DNA from 2 places in the Bradyrhizobium sp. 172 genome. Region 2 is predicted to be linked to the other one. Evidence: predicted binding sites of a transcription regulator. Region 2 holds the regulator's gene; the other holds the start of a gene.
What was found. The regulator PhoB, encoded in region 2, activates phosphate uptake and scavenging genes when phosphate is short. The targets are predictions, from matches to a motif close to TGTCATNNANCTGTCAT.
Positions count from the first base shown of each region.

Region 1 (10,161 bases), 660 kb from region 2:
CCTTGCTGGGAAAATAGCCACGCAGCGAGAGATAATCGGCGACGTCACGGTCGGTGGCGTCGTGCAGCCGGGCCAGCGTGACATGCGGGATGAACTTGCGGCCTTCCGGGTCGAGGCCGATCCGCTGCATCAGGCGCTCGAGCTCGGCCTGCAATTCCATCAGCGGCTTGCTCGGCACGATGGTGGCGACCACCGCGCGCGGCTTGCGTCCGCCGAAACTCTGCAAACCCTGCACCTTCACCTCGAACGGCTTACGGTCGACGCGAAACAGCATCGAGGCGATTTCGTTGGCGGACATGCCATCGATATTGCCGATGAAGCGCAGGGTGACATGGTAATTTTCGGGATCGATCCAGCGGGCGCCGGGAAGGCCGCCCCGCAAATTGGAAAGCGACTGGCCAATCTCGGCCGGAATTTCCAGACCAGTGAACAAACGCGGCATCGTTTCGCACTCCCGATGCTTGGGCATGATCCCAGGGCAAGATCATATCCAAATTTTAGAGCCGGCGACGAATCACCGGTACCCTAATTCCTATCGCAGTTGTGTGACCCTGCGAAGCATCGCGCGCCTTACTCCGGTAAAACCCTGGGAATTACGGTTAGCGCTGCCTGGTTTTCAACGCCGTTGCTCAGCGATGGTGCCAAGGAATGCCTCAACCGTAGGCAAGATATTCTTGACGATGATATCGACGCCGGCCGCGGTCGGATGAATGCCGTCGGCCTGGTTGAGCTTGGCATCGGCCGCGACACCATCGAGAAAAAACGGATAGAGCGGCACGCCGAATTTTTTCGCCAGATCCGGATAAATCGAATTGAAGCGCGCAGCATAATCCGCGCCGTAATTCGGCGGCGCCAGCATGCCGCACAGCATCACCGCGATCTTGCGCGCCTTGAGGCGCTGGACGATCTCGGTCAGCGCGGTGCGGGTCAAATCGGGATCGATGCCGCGCAACGCATCATTGGCGCCGAGCTCGATGATCACACCGTCGGTTCCGTCAGGGACCGACCAGTCGAGCCGGTCACGGCCCCCCGAGGAGGTGTCGCCGGATACCCCGGCATTGGTCATGCCGACCTCTATGCCTTTGTCTTGTAAAGCTTTTTGAAGCTTTGTGGGGAACGCTTCCTGGGCCGGGAGGCCAAGACCCGCGCTCAGGGAATCGCCGAGAACCACCAGCTTGATCGGTTTCGCCGCCTCAGCCCATGCCGGATTTGCGACGGTCATCAAAGCGAACATCAACACGGCTATGTGCATGAACAATCCGTAACGCCTCTCGACCGCGCGGGCGGAGTTGCCATATGACCGGACCATGGACACTCGCATCTCTTCCTCTTCGCTCGCCGACAGTTCGGCCGACACCATCGCCATCTCCAACGTCAATCTGTCATTGGGTACGGGCGCGGCACGCGTTCACATCCTCAAGGATATCAGCTTGCGCGTGGGCCGGAGCGAGACGATCGGCCTGATCGGCCCGTCAGGTTCGGGCAAATCCACGCTGCTGATGGTGATGGCGGGGCTGGAGCGTCCTGATAGCGGAGAGGTGGTGGTCAACGGCACGCCTTTCAATGCCCTCGACGAGGACGCACTGGCCCGCTTCCGCGGCCGCCAGGTCGGCATCGTCTTCCAGTCCTTCCATTTGATCCCGACCATGACCGCGCTGGAGAATGTCGCGGTGCCGCTCGAGCTTGCGGGCAATCCCGACGCCGCAAAGCGCGCGGCGCAGGAGCTGCAATCGGTCGGGCTCGGCGACCGTCTGCATCATTATCCGACCCAACTCTCCGGCGGCGAGCAGCAGCGCGTGGCGCTGGCCCGCGCACTGGCACCCGATCCAGCGATCCTCGTCGCCGACGAGCCGACCGGCAATCTCGACGAAGCCACGGGACAACAGATCGTCGACCTCCTGTTCAGCAAGCATGCCGAGCGCGGCATGACGCTGGTGCTGGTCACGCACGATTCTTCGCTCGCGCAGCGCTGCGATCGCGTGATCCGCCTCCGTTCGGGGCGCATCGACACGCAGTCGGCGCCGGCATGAGTGCTGCTGCCGCACCGTTTGCGAAGCCCAACGGCGTCGCGCTGTCGCTGCGTTACGCGCTGCGCGAATTGCGCGGCGGCCTGCGCGGCTTCTACGTCTTCATTGCCTGCATCGCGCTCGGCGTGATGGCCATCGCTGGCGTCGGCTCGGTCTCGGCGAGCCTGAGCGACGGCCTCGCCCGCGAAGGCCGTACGCTGCTCGGCGGCGACGTGTCGTTCGTCCTGTTTCAGCGCGAGGCGAAGCCGGAGGAAGTCGCCTTCCTGCGTTCGCGCGGCACCGTCTCGAGCGCCGCCACACTGCGCGGCATGGCGCGCTCGGCCGAGGGCAAGCTGGCCTTGGTCGAGATGAAGGCGGTCGACGACACCTATCCGATGCTGGGCCAGCTGACGCTGGCGCCGCCGCTGCCGATGTCCGAGTTGCTCGCGGAGCGCGACGGCGCGTTCGGCGCGGCCGCCGATCCGACACTGCTGGCGCGGCTGTCGCTCAAGACCGGCGATCGCGTCACCGTCGGGGCTGCGACGTTCCAGATCCGCAGCGCCGTCGAAGCCGAGCCCGACAAGCTCGCAGGCGGCATCGGCTTCGGCCCGCGCTTCCTGATCAGCGAAGCGGGCCTGCGCGCGACAGGGCTCGTCCAACCCGGCAGCCTGGTGCGCTGGGTCTATCGTGTGAAGCTGCCGGAGATCGCCAACAACGAGCGCGCCACCGACGCCTTCATCGCGGACGCCCGCAACGCCGCGCCGCAGGCCGGCTGGGAGGTCCGCAGCCGCTCCAATGCCTCGCCGCAGCTCGAGCGCAACATCAACCGCTTCACGCAGTTCCTGACGCTGGTCGGCCTCGCCGCGCTGCTGGTCGGCGGCGTCGGCGTTGCCAATGCCGTCAAGGCCCATATCGACCACAAGCTCGAGGTGATCGCGGCCTTCAAGGCCGTCGGCGCCACCGGGCGCGACGTGTTCGGCATCTATCTCGCCCAGGTTCTCCTGCTCGCCGCGATCGGCTCAGTGATCGGCCTCGCACTAGGCGCCGCCATGCCGTTCGCGATCGTCGGCCTATTCGGCAAGCTGCTGCCCCTGCCGGTGGTGCCGGCGGTGCATGCCGACGAGCTCGCGCTGTCGTTCGTCTACGGGCTGCTCACGGCGCTTGCCTTCGGCCTGTGGCCGCTCGGGCGAGTGCACGACGTGCCGGTGGCGGCGCTGTTCCGCGACACCATCAGCTCCGAATGGCATCGGCCACGCTGGAGCTATCTCGTCTTCATGGCCGTCGTGATCGCGCTGCTCATCGCGGTCGTGATCGGGCTGTCCTTCGACAAGCGCATCGCCGCGGTGTTCGTGGCCTCCTCCGTGGTCGTGTTCGCGCTGCTCCGCGGCATTGCCGCCCTGCTGATGACGATCGCACGGCGGCTGCCGCGCACGCGATGGCCGATGCTGCGACTTGCGATTGCCAACATCCACCGGCCGGGCGCGCTGACGCCCTCGGTCGTGCTGTCGCTCGGGCTCGGGCTCGCCGTGCTCGTCACCATCACCCAGATCGACGGCAATCTGCGCCGGCAGTTCCTGGCGGCGCTGCCCGAGCACGCGCCATCGTTCTTCTTCATCGACATTCCGAGCACGCAGGCCGAGCAGTTCGACACATACCTGCGCCAGATCGCCCCCGGCGCGAAAGTCGACGACGTGCCGATGCTGCGCGGACGGATCGTCGGAGCCCGTGGTGTCCGCGCCGAGGAGCTCAAGCCCAGCACCGATTCCGAGTGGGTGCTGCAGAGCGACCGCGGCCTGACCTATACCGCCGAGCTGCCGAAGGGCTCCAAGGTGGTCGAGGGCGAGTGGTGGAGCGCCGATTATTCCGGCCCGCCGCTGGTTTCGATGGAGAAGAAGATCGCGGACGGACTCGGCCTCAAGGTCGGCGACGAGGTCGTGGTCAATATCCTCGGCCGCGACATCCCCGCGAAGATCAGCAATCTGCGCAGCATCGACTGGCAGGGCCTCGGCATCAATTTCGTCCTCGTGTTCTCGCCGAACGCATTCAAGGGCGCGCCGCACACCCACATCGCGACGCTGACGGAAGCCGGCGGCGATGCGGCCGGCGACGGCAAGATCATCAAGGAGGTCGCTGACGCCTATCCGATGGTGACGAGCGTGCGCGTGCGCGAGGTGATGGAGACGGTCGGCTCGGTCGTGACCAACCTGGCGCTGGCGATCCGCGGCGCCAGCGCGGTGACCCTGATCTCGGCGATTCTGGTGCTCGGCGGCGCGCTCGCCGCCGGCCATCGCCACCGGGTCTACGATGCGGTGATCCTCAAGACCCTGGGCGCGACCCGGCTGCGGCTGCTCGGCGCCTATGCGCTCGAATACCTCCTGATCGGGCTTGCCACCGCGGTCTTCGGCGTTTTCGCCGGCAGCGTCGCGGCCTGGATGATCGTGACCCGGCTGATGACCCTCACTTTCGTCTGGCAGGGCGGCAGCGCAGCCGGCGTGGTCGCGGCTGCCTTGGTCGTCACGGTCGGCCTCGGGCTCGCCGGCACCCTGCTGGCGTTGAACAAAAAGCCCGCCACGGTGTTGCGGAATTTGTGACAAATGGTAGCGGGCGGCGGCACGGGAGCGAAATCGCACGATTCCAGCGATTAACCACGTCCGCTCGTCTGGATTGCAGGTAAGGGCGACATTCAGCCGCGCGTGGACGGTTGCAGCGAATGTGTTAGTTTCCCACATATCGAATGGGTTCGGAGCCCCGATTGTTAGCCAAAATTTAGTCGGCAGACATCGGTATCCGAGATAGAATTTGACGAACCGGCGGCATGGCGACCCTCATGCCGGACCGGACCAACCAACGGGAATTCGACCATGTCGGACCTAGACCGCAATTACGCTTCTCCTTTCGGCAGGGCCGCCGGGCGTGTTGACGCCGCGACGGTCGATGCCGGCCTGCGCGCCTACATGCTGCGCATCTACAACTACATGAGCATCGGCCTGGCCATCACCGGCCTTGCCGCCCTCGGCGTCTACATGGCCGCCGTGACGGACGTTCCGACCCCGGAAGCCGTGCGGGTCGGCAAGCTGTTCCTGACGCCGTTCGGCTACGCGATGTTCGTCAGCCCCCTGAAGTGGCTGTTCATGCTCGCGCCGCTCGCCATGGTGTTCGTGATCTCGGCAGGCATCAACCGGCTCGCTCCTTCGACCGCCCAGATCCTGTTCTGGGTGTTCGCGGCACTGATGGGCGTCTCGCTGTCCTCGATCTTCCTGGTGTTCACGCACACCTCGATCGTCCGGGTGTTCTTCATCACCGCGGCGACTTTCGGCGCGCTCAGCCTCTACGGTTACACCACCAAGCGTGACATGAGCGGAATGGGTTCGTTCCTGTTCATGGGCCTGATCGGCATCGTCATCGCGAGCCTGGTGAACCTGTTCCTGGCGAGCTCGGTGCTGCAGTTCGTCGTGTCGGTGGTCGGCGTGCTGGTGTTCGCGGGCCTCACCGCCTGGGATACCCAGCGGCTGAAGAACGACTACATCTACGGTTACGCTTCGGCCGGCGATGACATCGCAGAGCGTGCGGCCATCACCGGCGCGCTGTCGCTGTACCTGAACTTCATCAACTTGTTCACGCTGCTCCTGCAGCTCCTCGGCCAGCGCGACTAAGCGCCAGCCCAGAGTGGACGACAGCAACCCCCGGCCGAGAGGCCGGGGTTTTTGTTTGGGGCGAGCCTCTCAACACCCACCGTCATTGCGAGCGCAGCGAAGCAATCCAGAGTCCCTCCGCTGGTGCATTTCTGGATTGCTTCGTCGCAAGGGCTCCTCGCAAGGACGGAGTATGAGGAAGCACGGTTGCCTCTTCCAGCCGCCCCGGGAAGGCTCTAATCTTGCGGCATGTCCGCACCCGATATCAGGCCCACCACCGAGGCCGACCTCCCCGCCATCACGGCCATCTATCGGCAGGCTGTCCGCGAGGGCACCGCGACGTTCGAGCTGGAGCCGCCCGACCTTGCCGAGATGACGCGCCGCTACCGCACGCTGATCGACGGCGGCTACCCCTATTTCGTCGCCATCCTCGACGGGCGCGTCGCCGGCTACGCCTATGCCGGTGCCTACCGGCCCCGCCCGGCCTACCGCTTCACGGTCGAGAACTCGATCTATCTCGATCCATCCTTCCACCGCCGCGGCATCGGGGCGCTCCTGCTGGAGCGGCTGATCGTCGAATGCGAGGCACGCGGCTTCCGTCAGATGATCGCGGTAATTGGGGATTCCACCAATGCCGGCTCGATCGGCGTGCACACCAGGGCCGGCTTCAAAATGATCGGCACGCATCCCAGCGTCGGGCTGAAATTCGGCCGCTGGCTGGACACGGTAATGATGCAGCGGAGCCTCGGCGAGGGCGCCAAGAGCGTGCCGGGGAAGTAAGGCCCGTAGCCCGGGTGAGCGAAGCGATACCCGGGAACGCTGCAAGCAAAGACCCGGATGTCGCTACGCTCATCCGGGCTACTGGATCCCTGCTACACCACCGCCAATTTGCGATCGATCACCAGGAGCACGCGCTCCAGTTCGTGGCCGCGGCGCAGGATCAAGCCCGTCGCCGAGATCACGCTGTACATGCCCTGCTTGCGCGCGAGGCGCGGATCCTTCTCGATACGATAGATCGGCACTTCCGAGGCGCGGCGAAAGACCGAGAACACAGCGCGATCCCTGAGGAAGTCGATGGCATAGTCGCGCCACTCGCCTTCGGCAACCATCCGGCCGTAGAGATTGAGAATACGGTGCAGCTCGAGCCGGTTGAACGTCACGCGGCTCAGTTGCGCATTCGAAGCGGCGGGGCGCGCCGCCGCACGCTGTTCGCTCGGATCGGTATCCTCCGACAGACTCATAGGCCGCCTCCTGTCGCATCAGCATGACCGCGTCCGCGAAGACCGTCCCTCGACCGCGGATCATGACGGTTGCATGATTGCGCCAACTGTTCCCCACCGCAAGGGCCCTTGGAAGGACCTTGGAATCGGAGCCAATCCGCCCACACGCAGCGGTGGAACTCTGTCGCGGCAAACCGTCACGGGATCGTTAGCAGGAATCATAGTGTCGCCGCTTTTCCGCCAAGCGACTGCCGCCCTGCGTTGCGAAAAGACCTATGTGCGTTGACCCGGTCCTTTCGGTTCCGGATTCCTCAGCCCCCAGCCCCCCGGGGCCGTCAGGATCGGGTCTGTTCGCACGACAAGGAGGGCCAACGCGAGTTGGTCCTTTTTTGTTTGAGTCGAATTGTTTGGGTCGGGATGTTTCTGCCTCGACGGATATCTCAGCATCTCAGCAAAAACCCTTTCCCCTCATCCTGAGGAGCCGCGAAGCGGCGTCTCGAAGGATCGAGGCCGAGCTGCCTCAGCAGGGCCTGCATGGTTCGAGACGGCGCTGACGCGCCTCCTCACCATGAGGATTGAGAGTGTGCTTGAGTCGGACGATTCGAAGTGCGCGTCAGTGCAGCGACGTGTACGCCGCGCCCAGCATCGGGCCCGGTCTCTCCCGGCTGCCGTCCTGGACATAGACCACGGCACCGTCGACGCCGTCACGCGTGAGGTTCTCGATCGGCACCGTCCAGCTTTCCGGGCGGCCGGTCCAGTCGCCGACCTTCAGCAGGTTGCGCACCACGTTGTGATAGATCACTTGCTGTCCGCGATTTTCGCCGCGACTGATCGCGATCGGCACCGACCTCGCAATCGAGCAGATCCAGACCTCGCCGTGGGACGCCGTCGGCTCCTTGCTCGCGGCCACCGAGACGTTGATCTGCTTGCCCGCGAGCGACATCGTCACCGGCACGCTCATCACACCAGTGCCCGTCTCGGTTTTGCCGATGGCGCTTTCGATGCCGGTGCGGTCGCTGCCGACGACATGCGTGGAGCCGTTGACCACGACCTGCGGCGTGTAGACTTCGCGGTCGCCGCGCATGCGCGAATACGCACGCTGCCGTGCAGAGAAGCGCGAATCGGCCAATGTGTCCTTCCAGCCGAGATAGTCCCAATAGTCGATCGGCATGCTCAGCGCGATGATCGAGGGATCGCGGGCGAGGTCGCCGATGATCTTGTCGGCCGGCGGGCAGGAGGAGCAGCCCTGCGAGGTAAACAACTCGACAACGGCGCGGGGATCAGCCTCGGCAGGGCGGATGACGGCGACGATTGCACAGAGACCAAGAGCTCCCGACCAGAGGGCACCGGACCAGCGTGAAACCAGATGAGAAGCCGTCATTGTTGTCATGTCGAACGCCGCACACCATTGCTCGTGAGAGGGAAATCTTACCGCCGGATGGTCACCGTAATCTTACGGGCCTCACACATTTGTTGTCCGTCCAAGAACCGTACAAGGGGAGGTTCTGTGCCGGGCGGGCCCATCTGAAGCCTGCCGCAAACGCGTGAAGGCGGCCTTGTGATAGGCCGCCTTCGTGTAACCTACTACTCACTTCGCAGTGAGCCACCGTTCACAAATCCGCGCTTACGCCGCGAGCTTGCGTAGCACGTAGTGCAGGATGCCGCCGTTGCGGTAGTATTCGAGTTCGTCCAGCGTATCGATGCGGCAGAGCAGCGAAACGCGCTGCAGCGAACCGTCGCCGGAGACGATCTCCGCGGTCAGCTTCTGGCGCGGCTTGAGGTCGCCAACGAGGCCGCGCAGCGTGACCTTCTCGTCGCCCTTCAGACCGAGCGACGACCAGGAGGTGCCGTCCTCGAAGGTCAGCGGCAGCACGCCCATACCGACCAAATTGGAGCGGTGGATGCGCTCGAAGCTCTGGCAGATCACGGCGCGCACGCCGAGCAGACGGGTGCCCTTCGCGGCCCAGTCGCGCGAGGAGCCGTTGCCGTATTCGGCGCCGGCGAACACCACCAGCGGCACCTGCTCCTGCTGGTACTTCATCGCGGCGTCGTAGATCGACATCTGCTCGCCGTCGGGCCAGTGCTTGGTGAGACCGCCTTCCGGAATATTGCCGTCGGCGCCCTTCAGCATGAAGTTCTTGATGCGGATATTGGCGAAGGTGCCGCGCATCATGACTTCGTGGTTGCCGCGCCGCGTGCCGTACTGGTTGAAGTCGGCCGGACGCACCTGGTGCTCGCTGAGATATTTGCCGGCGGGCGAGGTGAGCTTGATCGAACCGGCCGGCGAGATGTGGTCGGTGGTGATCTTGTCGCCGAACATGGCGAGGATGCGGGCCTCGACGATGTCGGTGACCGGCTCCGGCTCCTTCTTCATGCCTTCGAAATAGGGCGGGTTCTGCACATAGGTCGAACTCATGTTCCAGCGATAGGTTTCGCTCTCGACCGTCTTGATCTTGCGCCAGTTGGTGTCGCCCTTGAACACGTCGGCATACTTCTTCTTGAAGATCGACGCGGTCACGAACTTCTTCATGAAGGCGTTGATCTCCTTGGTCGTCGGCCAGATGTCCTTGAGGTAGACCGGCTTGCCGTCCTTGCCTTCACCGAGCGGCTCGACGGCGAGGTTCTTGGTGACGGTGCCCGCGAGCGCGTGGGCGACCACGAGCGGCGGCGAAGCCAGATAGTTCGCCTGCACGTCCGGTGAGACGCGGCCTTCGAAGTTGCGATTGCCGGAGAGCACCGCAGCCGCGACGATGCCGTTGTCGTTGATCGACTTCGAGATCTCCTCGGGCAGCGGACCTGAATTACCGATGCAGGTGGTGCAGCCGAAACCGACCAGGTTGAAGCCGACCTTGTCGAGATCGGCCTGGAGACCGGAATCGGCAAGATAGGCCGCCACCACCTGGCTGCCCGGGGCGAGCGAGGTCTTCACCCACGGCTTTGCCTTGAGGCCCTTCGCGGCGGCGTTGCGCGCCAGAAGACCGGCGCCGATCAGCACGCTCGGGTTCGAGGTGTTGGTGCAGGAGGTGATCGCGGCGATCACGACGTCGCCATGGCCGATGTCGAAGTTCTTGCCGTCGACGGCGAAGCGCTTCCCCGGCTCCTCGGCCTTCTTGTATTCGCTGGCGAGCGCGAGCGAAAAGCCCTCGGCCACGGACGGCAGCGCAATGCGGCCTTCGGGGCGCTTCGGGCCGGCCATCGAGGGCACGACATCACCGAGGTCGAGCGTCAGCGTTTCCGTGAACACCGGATCGGGCGACTTGGCGGTACGGAACAGCCCTTGCGCCTTCGCATAGGCCTGCACCA
Region 1 is NZ_CP064701.1:163,754-173,914, reverse strand. It holds gene thpR (RNA 2',3'-cyclic phosphodiesterase) at 1-442, opposite strand, end outside; gene IVB07_RS00855 (arylesterase) at 617-1,252, opposite strand; gene IVB07_RS00850 (ABC transporter ATP-binding protein) at 1,308-2,030, shown strand; gene IVB07_RS00845 (FtsX-like permease family protein) at 2,027-4,597, shown strand; gene IVB07_RS00840 (Bax inhibitor-1/YccA family protein) at 4,868-5,659, shown strand; gene IVB07_RS00835 (GNAT family N-acetyltransferase) at 5,888-6,418, shown strand; gene IVB07_RS00830 (DUF2794 domain-containing protein) at 6,511-6,879, opposite strand; gene IVB07_RS00825 (DUF1223 domain-containing protein) at 7,472-8,248, opposite strand; gene acnA (aconitate hydratase AcnA) at 8,483-10,161, opposite strand, start outside.
Region 1: a site for PhoB is predicted at 6,942-6,958, ahead of IVB07_RS00830 (DUF2794 domain-containing protein). Genes of this name have one in related genera too.

Region 2 (10,161 bases):
CCAACACGTTCCAGCCCTTCATGATCAAGATCTTCGACGGCGTTCCCGTGCTGGGCGCGATCTTCGCAGGTCCCCCGTCCTATCTCAGCCTGTTCAATGCCGCGCTGATCCTTGCCATCATGGTGCTGCCCTTCATCACCTCGATCTCGGTCGACGTGTTCAAGACGGTGCCTCCGGTCCTGAAGGAAGCCGCCTACGGCGTCGGCTGCACCACATGGGAAGTCGTCCGCAGCGTGGTGATCCCCTACACCCGGGTCGGCGTCATCGGCGGCATCATGCTGGCGCTGGGCCGCGCGCTCGGCGAGACCATGGCGGTGACCTTCATCATCGGCAACTCGTTCCGGATCTCGTCATCGATCTTTGCGCCGGGCACCACGATCTCGGCGGCGATCGCATCCGAGTTCGCCGAGAGCGACGGCCTGCACCAATCCGGCCTGATCCTGCTCGGCCTCCTGCTGTTCGTTCTGACCTTCTTCGTGCTCGCAGCGGCGCGGCTGATGCTGATGCGGCTGGAAAAGAAGGCGGGGAATTAGCGCCATGAATCCGATCTATTCACGCCGACGCCGCAAGGACATCGTCGTCCGCGGGCTCTGCATCGCCGCAACCGCCTTCGGCGTCACCTGGCTCGCGCTGATCCTGATCACGCTGCTCTACAACGGGCTGGCGGGACTCAATGTCCAGCTGTTCACCGAGAACACGCCGCCACCGGGATCGAACGAGGGCGGTCTGCTCAACGCCATCGTCGGCTCGCTGATCATGACCGTGATCGGCGTCGGCATCGGCGCGCCGCTCGGTATGTTCGCCGGCACCTATCTCGCCGAATACGGCCGCAATGACCGGCTGACCTCGGTGATCCGCTTCATCAACGACATCCTGCTCTCGGCGCCCTCGATCATCATCGGCCTGTTCATCTACGGCGCCGTGGTGGTGCCGATGCGCGGCTTCTCGGCGATCGCAGGCTCGCTCGCCCTCGCGGTCATCGTGATCCCGGTGGTGCTGCGCACGACCGAGGACATGCTGCTGCTGGTGCCGAACGCGTTGCGCGAGGCGGCCTCGGCGCTCGGCCTGCCGCGTTCGCTGGTGATCAAGCGGATCGCTTATCGTGCTGCCCGATCGGGTCTCATCACCGGCGTGCTGCTCGCGACCGCTCGCGTCGCCGGTGAAACCGCGCCGCTGCTGTTCACCGCGCTATCGAACCAGTTCTTCAGCCTCGGCCTGAACAAGACGATGGCGAACCTGCCTGTGACCATCAACAACTTCGTGCAGAGCCCCTATGCCTATTGGAAGCAGTTGGCCTGGAGCGGGGCGCTGCTCATCACCCTGACCGTTCTTGCCCTTAATATTTTCGCGCGCATCCTTGGCGCCGAGAGGACCGCAAAATGAGTGATCTTTCCGTGTCGATGAGCGCGTCCGGTGGACTGCCGCACGCGGCGGTGCTGCCCGAGGCGCCCCCCAAGGTGACCGTGCGTAACCTGGACTTCTATTACGGCGAGCACCATGCGCTGAAGAACATCAACCTGACGCTCGGCGCCAACCGCGTTACGGCGTTCATCGGTCCGTCGGGCTGCGGCAAGTCGACCCTGCTGCGCATCTTCAACCGGATGTACGACCTCTATCCCGGCCAGCGCGCCACCGGTCAGCTCATGCTCGATCAGACCAACATTCTCGACCCCAGGCTGGACCTCAATTTGCTGCGCGCCCGCGTCGGCATGGTGTTCCAGAAGCCGACGCCGTTCCCGATGACGATCTACGAGAACATCGCGTTCGGCATCCGTCTCTATGAGAAGATCTCGAAGTCCGAGATGGACGGCCGCGTCGAGAAGGCGCTGCGCGGCGGCGCGCTGTGGAACGAGGTCAAGGACAAGCTCAACGCCTCCGGCCTGTCGCTCTCCGGCGGCCAGCAGCAGCGCCTCTGCATCGCCCGCACCGTCGCGGTGCGGCCCGAGGTGATCCTGTTCGACGAACCCTGTTCGGCGCTCGACCCGATCTCGACCGCCAAGGTCGAGGAGCTGATCCAGGAGCTGTCCGAGGATTACACGATCGCTATCGTCACCCACAACATGCAACAGGCGGCGCGCGTCTCCGACAAGACCGCCTTCATGTATCTCGGCGAGCTGATAGAGTTCGACGACACCAGCAAGATCTTCACGTCGCCGTCAGATCGGCGCACGCAGGATTACATCACCGGCCGGTTCGGCTAGGAGACGCGACATGGGTTCTGAACATACCGCAAAGGCTTTCGACACCGACCTCCAGGAACTCACTCGCCTGGTCGCCGAGATGGGCGGCATCGCCGAGCGCATGATCGTCGAGTCCGTCGACGCGCTGATCCGCCGCGACGTCCCGCTCGGCCAGCGCGTCGTCGCCATCGACACCGAGCTCGACGCGCTGCAGAAGCGCATCGAGGAGCGTGCGGTGCTCACCATCGCCCGCCGCCAGCCGATGGCGGTCGATCTGCGCGAGATCGTCGGCGCCATGCGCGTCGCGACCGATCTCGAGCGCATCGGCGACCTCGCCAAGAACATGGGCAAGCGCGTCGCGGCGCTGGAGACGGACTTCCATCCGCTCAAGCTGTTCCGCGGCCTCGAGCACATGACCGACCTCGTGCAGCAGCAGGTCAAGTCGGTGCTGGACGCCTATGCCGCGCATGATTTGCCGGCGGCGATGGCGGTGTGGAAGGGCGACGAGGAAGTCGACGCCATCTGCACCTCGCTGTTCCGCGAACTCCTCACCTACATGATGGAGGATCCGCGCAATATCTCGTTCTGCATCCATCTGATGTTCTGCGCCAAGAACATCGAGCGGATCGGCGACCACGCCACCAATATCGCCGAGACCGTGTTCTACATGATCGAGGGCCAGGCGATCACCGACAAGCGGCCGAAGGGCGACATGACGACCTTTGCCAACACGGTACCGAACACCTGAAGACTTAAGGAGCGACGACCCGATGGGCGCACGCATTATGGTGGTTGAGGACGAGGAAGCCCTGACCGAGCTTCTCCGCTACAACCTCGAAGGCGACGGCTATGACGTCGAGACGGTGATGCGCGGCGACGACGCCGACACCCGCCTCAAGGAGCACATCCCCGATCTGATCGTGCTCGACTGGATGCTGCCGGGCCTGTCAGGCATCGAATTGTGCCGGCGGCTTCGCACCCGTCCCGAGACCAAGCAGCTCCCGATCATCATGCTCACCGCGCGCGGCGAGGAGAGCGAGCGGGTGCGGGGTCTTGCGACCGGCGCCGACGATTACATCGTCAAGCCGTTCTCGGTGCCGGAGCTGCTGGCGCGCGTGAAAGGCCTGCTGCGGCGCGCGAGCCCGGAGCGCCTCGCCACCGTCCTTGCTTTTGGCGACATCGAGCTCGACCGTGACAAGCGCCGCGTGGCGCGCTCGGGCCGGCCGATCGATCTCGGTCCGACCGAATATCGCCTGCTGGAGTTCTTCCTGGAGCATCCGGGACGGGTGTTCTCGCGCGAGCAGCTGCTCGACAGCGTCTGGGGCCGCGACATCTATATCGACGAGCGCACCGTCGACGTGCATATCGGCCGCCTGCGCAAGCTGCTCAATCTCGGCCGCGAGCAGGACCCGATCCGCACCGTCCGCGGCGCCGGCTACGCGCTGGATGATCGCTTCGCGAAGGCGGAGCAGGTGTAGGGTTGCAGGCTTGTTTGTTGGCGAGCTGTCCCTGCATTCTCAGCCGTCGTCCCGGACAAGCGAGCGAAGCGAGCGCTGATCCGGGACCCATAACCACCGAACGTGGTTTGGCGAAGACTCGGAGTGACCCCTTCCGCACGATTATTGCGTGCTCGGAGTATGGGTCCCGGCCCCCCGTGCGCAATTGCGCACTAGGCCGGGACGACACTGAAATTGTTGAACTGTCTTCGCGTGACGACTAACGGGGACCCGGCTTTACCGGTGCGCGGCGCCGATCCGACGCGGGCTGGTACGCAACGCGCGAGTGCTGGGCGCAATAGGGCAGTCCGGACAGCGCCCTTCCACCGCAGAAGAAGAAGTCCGGGCTCGAGGGATCGCCGACCGGCCAGTGGCAGGTCGCCTCGTTCAATTCCAGCAGCGACAGCCGCTGGCTCATCGGCACCACGTTGTCGTAGGTGACCGGATCCGGCTCAGCCTCGACCTCGAAGGCCTGCGCCAGCGCGGTGTTGCCGCGCGAGATCGGGCGGCTCACCCGCATCATGTGCTGCGCGGGGCGCGCCTTGCGCGGCCGCGGCGCTGCCGATGATGGGCTCTTGGCGCGGCCCGAAAGGCCGAGCCTGTGCACTTTGCCGATCACGGCATTGCGGGTCACATTGCCGAGCTCCGCCGCGATCTGGCTGGCCGAAAGTCCGGCCTCCCAGAGCTTTTTCAGCTGCTCGACGCGATCATCGGACCAGGTCAAAACCGTCATTGCACCCTTTCCCTCGCTGCGCGCCAGCCATCCTGGGGCCTCGCAGCGAATGCCTAAGCCTTCAAAAACCCGTGCCGCCAGAATCCCTTAAGGCTCGCCGGGCGCGTCTTGAACGCCCGAACGTTTACGCCGGTACATAAGGACTTAAAGATCAGAACCACTGCACGAGATGTCGTATCTGACAATCCAAACGCTACAATATGGCGTGACTCCCGCGCAAGAGTCCGCCGACTCGCTTCCACATGTTCCGTGGCCAAATCCCTCTAAATCGGCACCGCAAGACTACGGATTCAGCGTTTCGCGAGGCTTTCCGGGCGGCATTGACACCCGTTTCACCAGGCCTAAGATAGTCGCACGTGCCGCCCTCAAGAGGCGGCACGTTTCGTTTTCCGGGCCGGTCGATGGTGCGTTGCGCAATGCACGCTCACTCCGTCCGCAACATTCAAGTGACCATCATGACTAACAGCGCAGCGCCGCATTTGCTCCCCGTTTTCGCCAGGTCCGACCTTGGTTTCGAGCGTGGCGAAGGCTGCTGGCTGATCGCGACCAATGGCGAGCGCTATCTCGATTTCACCTCCGGGGTGGCGGTGAATGCGCTCGGCCATGCCCATCCGGCGCTGGTCGCGGCGTTGCAGGAGCAGGCCACCAAGCTCTGGCACATGTCGAATCTGTTCCAGAGCCCGGACGGCGAAAAGCTCGCCGCGCGCCTGTGCAATGAAAGTTTCGCGGATTTCGTGTTCTTCTGCAATTCCGGCGCCGAAGCGCTGGAATGCGTGATCAAGGTCGTGCGCCGTTATCACGCCGCAAAGGGTCATCCCGACCGCTATCGCATGATCACCTTCGAAGGCGCCTTCCATGGCCGCACGCTGGCGACGCTGGCCGCAACGGGATCGGCAAAATATCTCGAAGGTTTCGGCCCTCCGATGGAGGGCTTCGACCAGGTTGCGCATGGCGATCTCGATGCCGTGAAAAAGGCAATCGGTCCGCAGACCGCCGGCATCCTGATCGAGCCGATCCAGGGCGAGGGCGGTGTGCGTTCGGCAACGCCCGCCTTCCTGAGGGCGTTGCGCCAGCTCTGCGACGAGAAGGGTCTGTTGCTCGCCTTCGACGAGGTGCAGACCGGCATGGGCCGCACCGGCGATCTGTTCGCGTACCGCCGCCTTGGCGTCGAACCCGACGTGATGTCGCTGGCCAAGGCGCTCGGCGGCGGCTTCCCGATCGGCGCCTGCCTTGCGACCGCCGAAGCGGCGTCCGGCATGACGCCGGGCTCGCACGGCTCGACCTTCGGGGGCAATCCGCTCGCGATCGCGGCTGCGAACGCCGTGCTCGACGTCATGCTCAAGCCCGGCTTCTTCGACCACGTGCAGAGGATGTCGCTGCTGCTCAAGCAGAAGCTCGCCTCCGTGATCGACCGTCACGGCGATGTCGTCAGCGAAGTGCGCGGCGAGGGCCTCCTGATCGGCATCAAGGCCGTGGTGCCCTCCCGCGATCTCGTTGCAGCCTTGCGCGACCAAAAGCTGCTCACCGTCGGTGCCGGCGACAATGTCGTGCGTTTCCTGCCGCCTTTGATCGTCACCGAAGCCGAGATCGAGGACAGCGTCGGGCGGCTCGAGCGCGCCTGCACCGCGTTGTCCGGCAACAAGCGGGCGGCAAGCTGATGAGCAAGTCGCCCGATAAAACACCGAAGCACTTCCTCGATATCAACGAGCTGCCGCTGTCGGAGCTCAAGCGCATGCTCGCTGCGTCCTCCGCGATGAAGGCGAAGCAGAAGGCGCATCAGCCGGTCAGGCCGCTCGAAGGCAAGACCCTGGCGATGATCTTCGAGCGCCCCTCGACGCGGACGCGGGTGTCTTTCGACGTCGCCATGCGCCAGCTCGGCGGCGAGCCCATCATGCTCACCGGCGCCGAAATGCAGCTCGGCCGCGGCGAGACCATCGCCGACACCGCGCGCGTGCTGTCGCGCTATGTCGACGCCATCATGATCCGCATCCTCAATCACGATGCCCTGCTGGAGCTTGCAGCGAACGCCACCGTGCCCGTCATCAACGGCCTGACGCGCCGCTCGCATCCCTGCCAGGTGATGGCGGACCTCATGACCTACGAGGAACATCGCGGCCCGATCGAGGGCAAGACCGTGGCCTGGACCGGCGACGACAACAACGTGCTCGCCTCCTGGGCGCACGCCGCCGAGCGCTTCAAGTTCCAGCTCAATGTCGCGACGCCTCCGGAACTCGCGCCGAAAAAGGCGATGCGCGACTTCATCAAGGCGACCGGCGCGCCGATCATGCTCGGCACGGATGCCGAAGCCGCCGTGCGCGGCGCCGATTGTGTCGTGACCGACACCTGGGTGTCGATGGGCGACAAGGAAGGCAAGCACCGCCACAACGTGCTCAAGCCCTATCAGGTCAATGCGCAGCTGATGTCGCTTGCCAAGCCGGATGCGCTATTCATGCACTGCCTGCCCGCCCATCGCGGCGAGGAGGTCACCGACGAGGTGATCGACGGTCCACAATCCGTCGTGTTCGACGAGGCCGAAAACCGCCTGCACGCGCAAAAGGGCATTCTGGCCTGGTGCTTCGACGCGGTGAAGTAATCCGGGCCGGTATCCGCCGTGCCGGCGAAGTAGGTCGTCATCGTCGTCCTGGCCTTCGCCAGGACGACACCGAATTTGCCGTGCTTGCGTACGATCCGTGCTGCATTCTGGATGCAGCCCTCACCCCTTCCAATTCCGCCTTCCGACCCCAGATAAAGCGCCATGGTTTCCCAATCCCCTGATATGAAAACCGGGCCTGAAGGCCCGGTTCGCGCGCCATCCGCGGTTCCGATCGATGACGCCGTGCTGCCTTACGAGGTCGACGCGCTCGATGTGCGCGGTCGGCTGGTGCGGCTTGGTCCGGCGCTCGACGAAATCCTGACCAAGCACGATTATCCCGCGCCGGTCGGCAAGCTGCTCGGCGAGGCCATCGTGCTGACCACGCTGCTTGGCTCCTCGCTGAAGTTCGAGGGCCGCTTCATTCTCCAGGCCCAGACCGACGGTCCGGTGTCGTTCCTGGTCGTGGACTATCAGGCGCCGGATCGCCTGCGCGCCTATGCGCGCTACGACGCCGCGCGACTCGGCGAGGCCAAAGATACTGGCACGCATTCCGGCGCGCTGCTGGGCCACGGCCATCTCGCCATGACCATCGACCAAGGCCCCGACATGAGCCGCTACCAGGGCCTGGTCGCGCTCGACGGCGGCAGCCTCGAAGACGCCGCTCACGAATATTTCCTGCGCTCCGAGCAGATCCCGACACGCGTGCGTCTCGCTGTCGGCGAGGAATGGCGTTCGAACGACGGCGGCAAGCATCGCTGGCGTGCTGGCGGCATGCTGATGCAGTTCCTGCCGAAGGCGCCCGAGCGTGCGCGGCAGGCCGATCTGCATCCCGGCGATGCGCCCGAAGGCGTCGAAGTGCACGCCGTCGCTGAAGACGATGCCTGGGTCGAGGCACGCTCGCTGATCGAGACCGTCGAAGACGTTGAGCTGATCGATCCGGAGCTGTCCGGGGAGCGGCTGCTCTACCGCCTGTTCCACGAGCGCGGCGTGCGCGTGTTCAATCCGCTGCCCTTGAAGGCGCAATGCTCCTGCTCGCGCGATGCGGTGGCATCGATGCTAAAGAGCTTTTCGTCTGACGACCGTGCCGCGATGGTCAAGGACGACAAGGTCGTCGTGACCTGCGAGTTCTGCAGCTCGGTGTACGAGTTCACGCCGGATGAAGCAGGCGTGGAAGACGCGTAAGGCGTTAGCCTGCAGGTGCGATAGGGTCGGCCAAAGCGGAGCGCGCCCACCATCTCCTGCCCTAGTTCAACACCCGCTTGTTGTCCGGGCTGTCCAGCGAGAACGTCGGCACGTCAATTTCGAAGCGCTCGCCAGTCGCGCTGACCATCTGGTAGCGGCCGGTCATGAAGCCCGAGGCGGTCGTGAGCGGGACGCCGGAGGTGTATTCGAAGCGTTCGCCGGGCGCGAGCGTCGGCTGCTCGCCGACGACGCCCTCGCCCTTCACCTCCTGCTGCCGGCCCGTGGCGTCGGTGATGATCCAGTGCCGCGTCTTGAGCTGCACGGTCTCGTCGCCGGAATTGGTGATGACGACGGTATAGGCCCAGAAATAACGGGAGCGGTCAGCCGACGACTGCTCCGGAACAAAGTTCGGCTCGACGGTCACTTCGATCTGGCGGGTCACGGCGCGGTACATGATTGCCATCATACCGAAAACCGCCCGGGAACCAAACGCCGGAGACGCCTTGGCGACATCGTCCCGCCAGAATTCGCAGGGAAGTACACGTCCAAATGGGCTTGCAAATGTACTTGCTTGTGATCCGGTCGCTTTGCGAGATGACGGCCGGACCGGTACACTCCTTGCCACGTCGCGATTTGCGGAAGGGTTTTTAGGCCCCCGATGACCATTGCCGACCAAGTGACGGGATCGACGATCGCGGGAACCGCTAAACCTGTGGAGGTCAAGTCCGCGGGAGCGAAGCGGCGCGCGGCCGCGCCGGCCATTTCGCTGCCAGCCATCGGCGAGCGCGAGCTCCGGCTGGACCTATTCCGCGGCCTTGCGCTGTGGCTGATCTTCATCGACCATTTGCCGCCGAGCCTTCTGACCTGGTTCACGATCCGCAATTACGGCTTCAGCGACGCCACCGAGATCTTCATCTTCATCTCCGGCTATACCGCCGCCTTCGTCTACGGTCGGGCGATGCTGGAGTCCGGCATCGTCGTCGCCACCGCGCGCATCCTGCGGCGCGTCTGGCAGATCTATGTCGCCCACGTCTTCCTGTTCACGATCTTCCTTGCCGAAATCTCCTACGTCGCGACCAGGTTCGAGAACCCGCTCTACACCGAAGAGATGGGCATCATGGATTTCCTCAAGCAGCCCGACGTCACGATCGTGCAGGCGCTGCTGCTGCGCTTCCGTCCGGTCAACATGGACGTGCTGCCGCTCTACATCGTGCTGATGCTGGCGCTGCCCTTGATCCTGTGGCTGATGAAGTGGCGCCCCGACGTGACGCTCGGCCTCTCGGTCGCGCTCTACGCGGTGACCTGGGAATACGACCTCTATCTGTCGGCCTATCCGAACGGCTTCTGGGCCTTCAATCCCTTCGCCTGGCAATTGCTGTTCGTGTTCGGGGCATGGTGCGCGCTCGGGGGTGCGCGACGCATGTCGCACATTCTGGCTTCGCGGGTGACGATGTGGATCGCGATCGCCTATCTGGTTGCGGCATTCTACGTGACGCTGACCTGGTATGTGCCGCAGCTCTCCCACTTCATGCCGAAGCGGCTCGAGCAGTGGATGTATCCGATCGACAAGGCCGACCTTGACGTGCTGCGCTTCACGCATTTCCTGGCGCTGGCCGCGCTCACCGTGCGCGTCCTGCCCCGGGACTGGCCGGGCCTGAAATCGCCCTGGCTGCGGCCGCTGATCCTGTGCGGCTCGCATTCCCTGGAGATATTCTGTCTCGGCGTCTTCCTCGCCTTTGCCGGCCATTTCATCCTGGCCGAAGTCTCGGGCGGCCCGGTCATGCATGCGCTAATAAGTCTCTCCGGAATCCTGATCATGTGGGCCATGGCCTGGCTGATTTCGTGGTACAAGCGGGTGGCTGACAAGAGCGGTTCGAAAACCAAAAGCGCCGTCGGCAGCGCCGATATGGCGGGAGGGGGCTGATGAAGGCGAAGGTTTTCCTGAGCCTGATCCTGCTGTGCGGTGGTCTCGCCGCG
Region 2 is NZ_CP064701.1:7,664,464-7,674,624, reverse strand. It holds gene pstC (phosphate ABC transporter permease subunit PstC) at 1-533, shown strand, start outside; gene pstA (phosphate ABC transporter permease PstA) at 538-1,383, shown strand; gene pstB (phosphate ABC transporter ATP-binding protein PstB) at 1,380-2,201, shown strand; gene phoU (phosphate signaling complex protein PhoU) at 2,212-2,928, shown strand; gene phoB (phosphate regulon transcriptional regulator PhoB) at 2,951-3,658, shown strand; gene IVB07_RS36365 (GcrA family cell cycle regulator) at 3,897-4,409, opposite strand; gene IVB07_RS36360 (aspartate aminotransferase family protein) at 4,865-6,067, shown strand; gene argF (ornithine carbamoyltransferase) at 6,067-7,002, shown strand; gene IVB07_RS36350 (Hsp33 family molecular chaperone) at 7,165-8,184, shown strand; gene apaG (Co2+/Mg2+ efflux protein ApaG) at 8,246-8,638, opposite strand; gene IVB07_RS36340 (OpgC domain-containing protein) at 8,843-10,108, shown strand; gene IVB07_RS36335 (SGNH/GDSL hydrolase family protein) at 10,108-10,161, shown strand, end outside.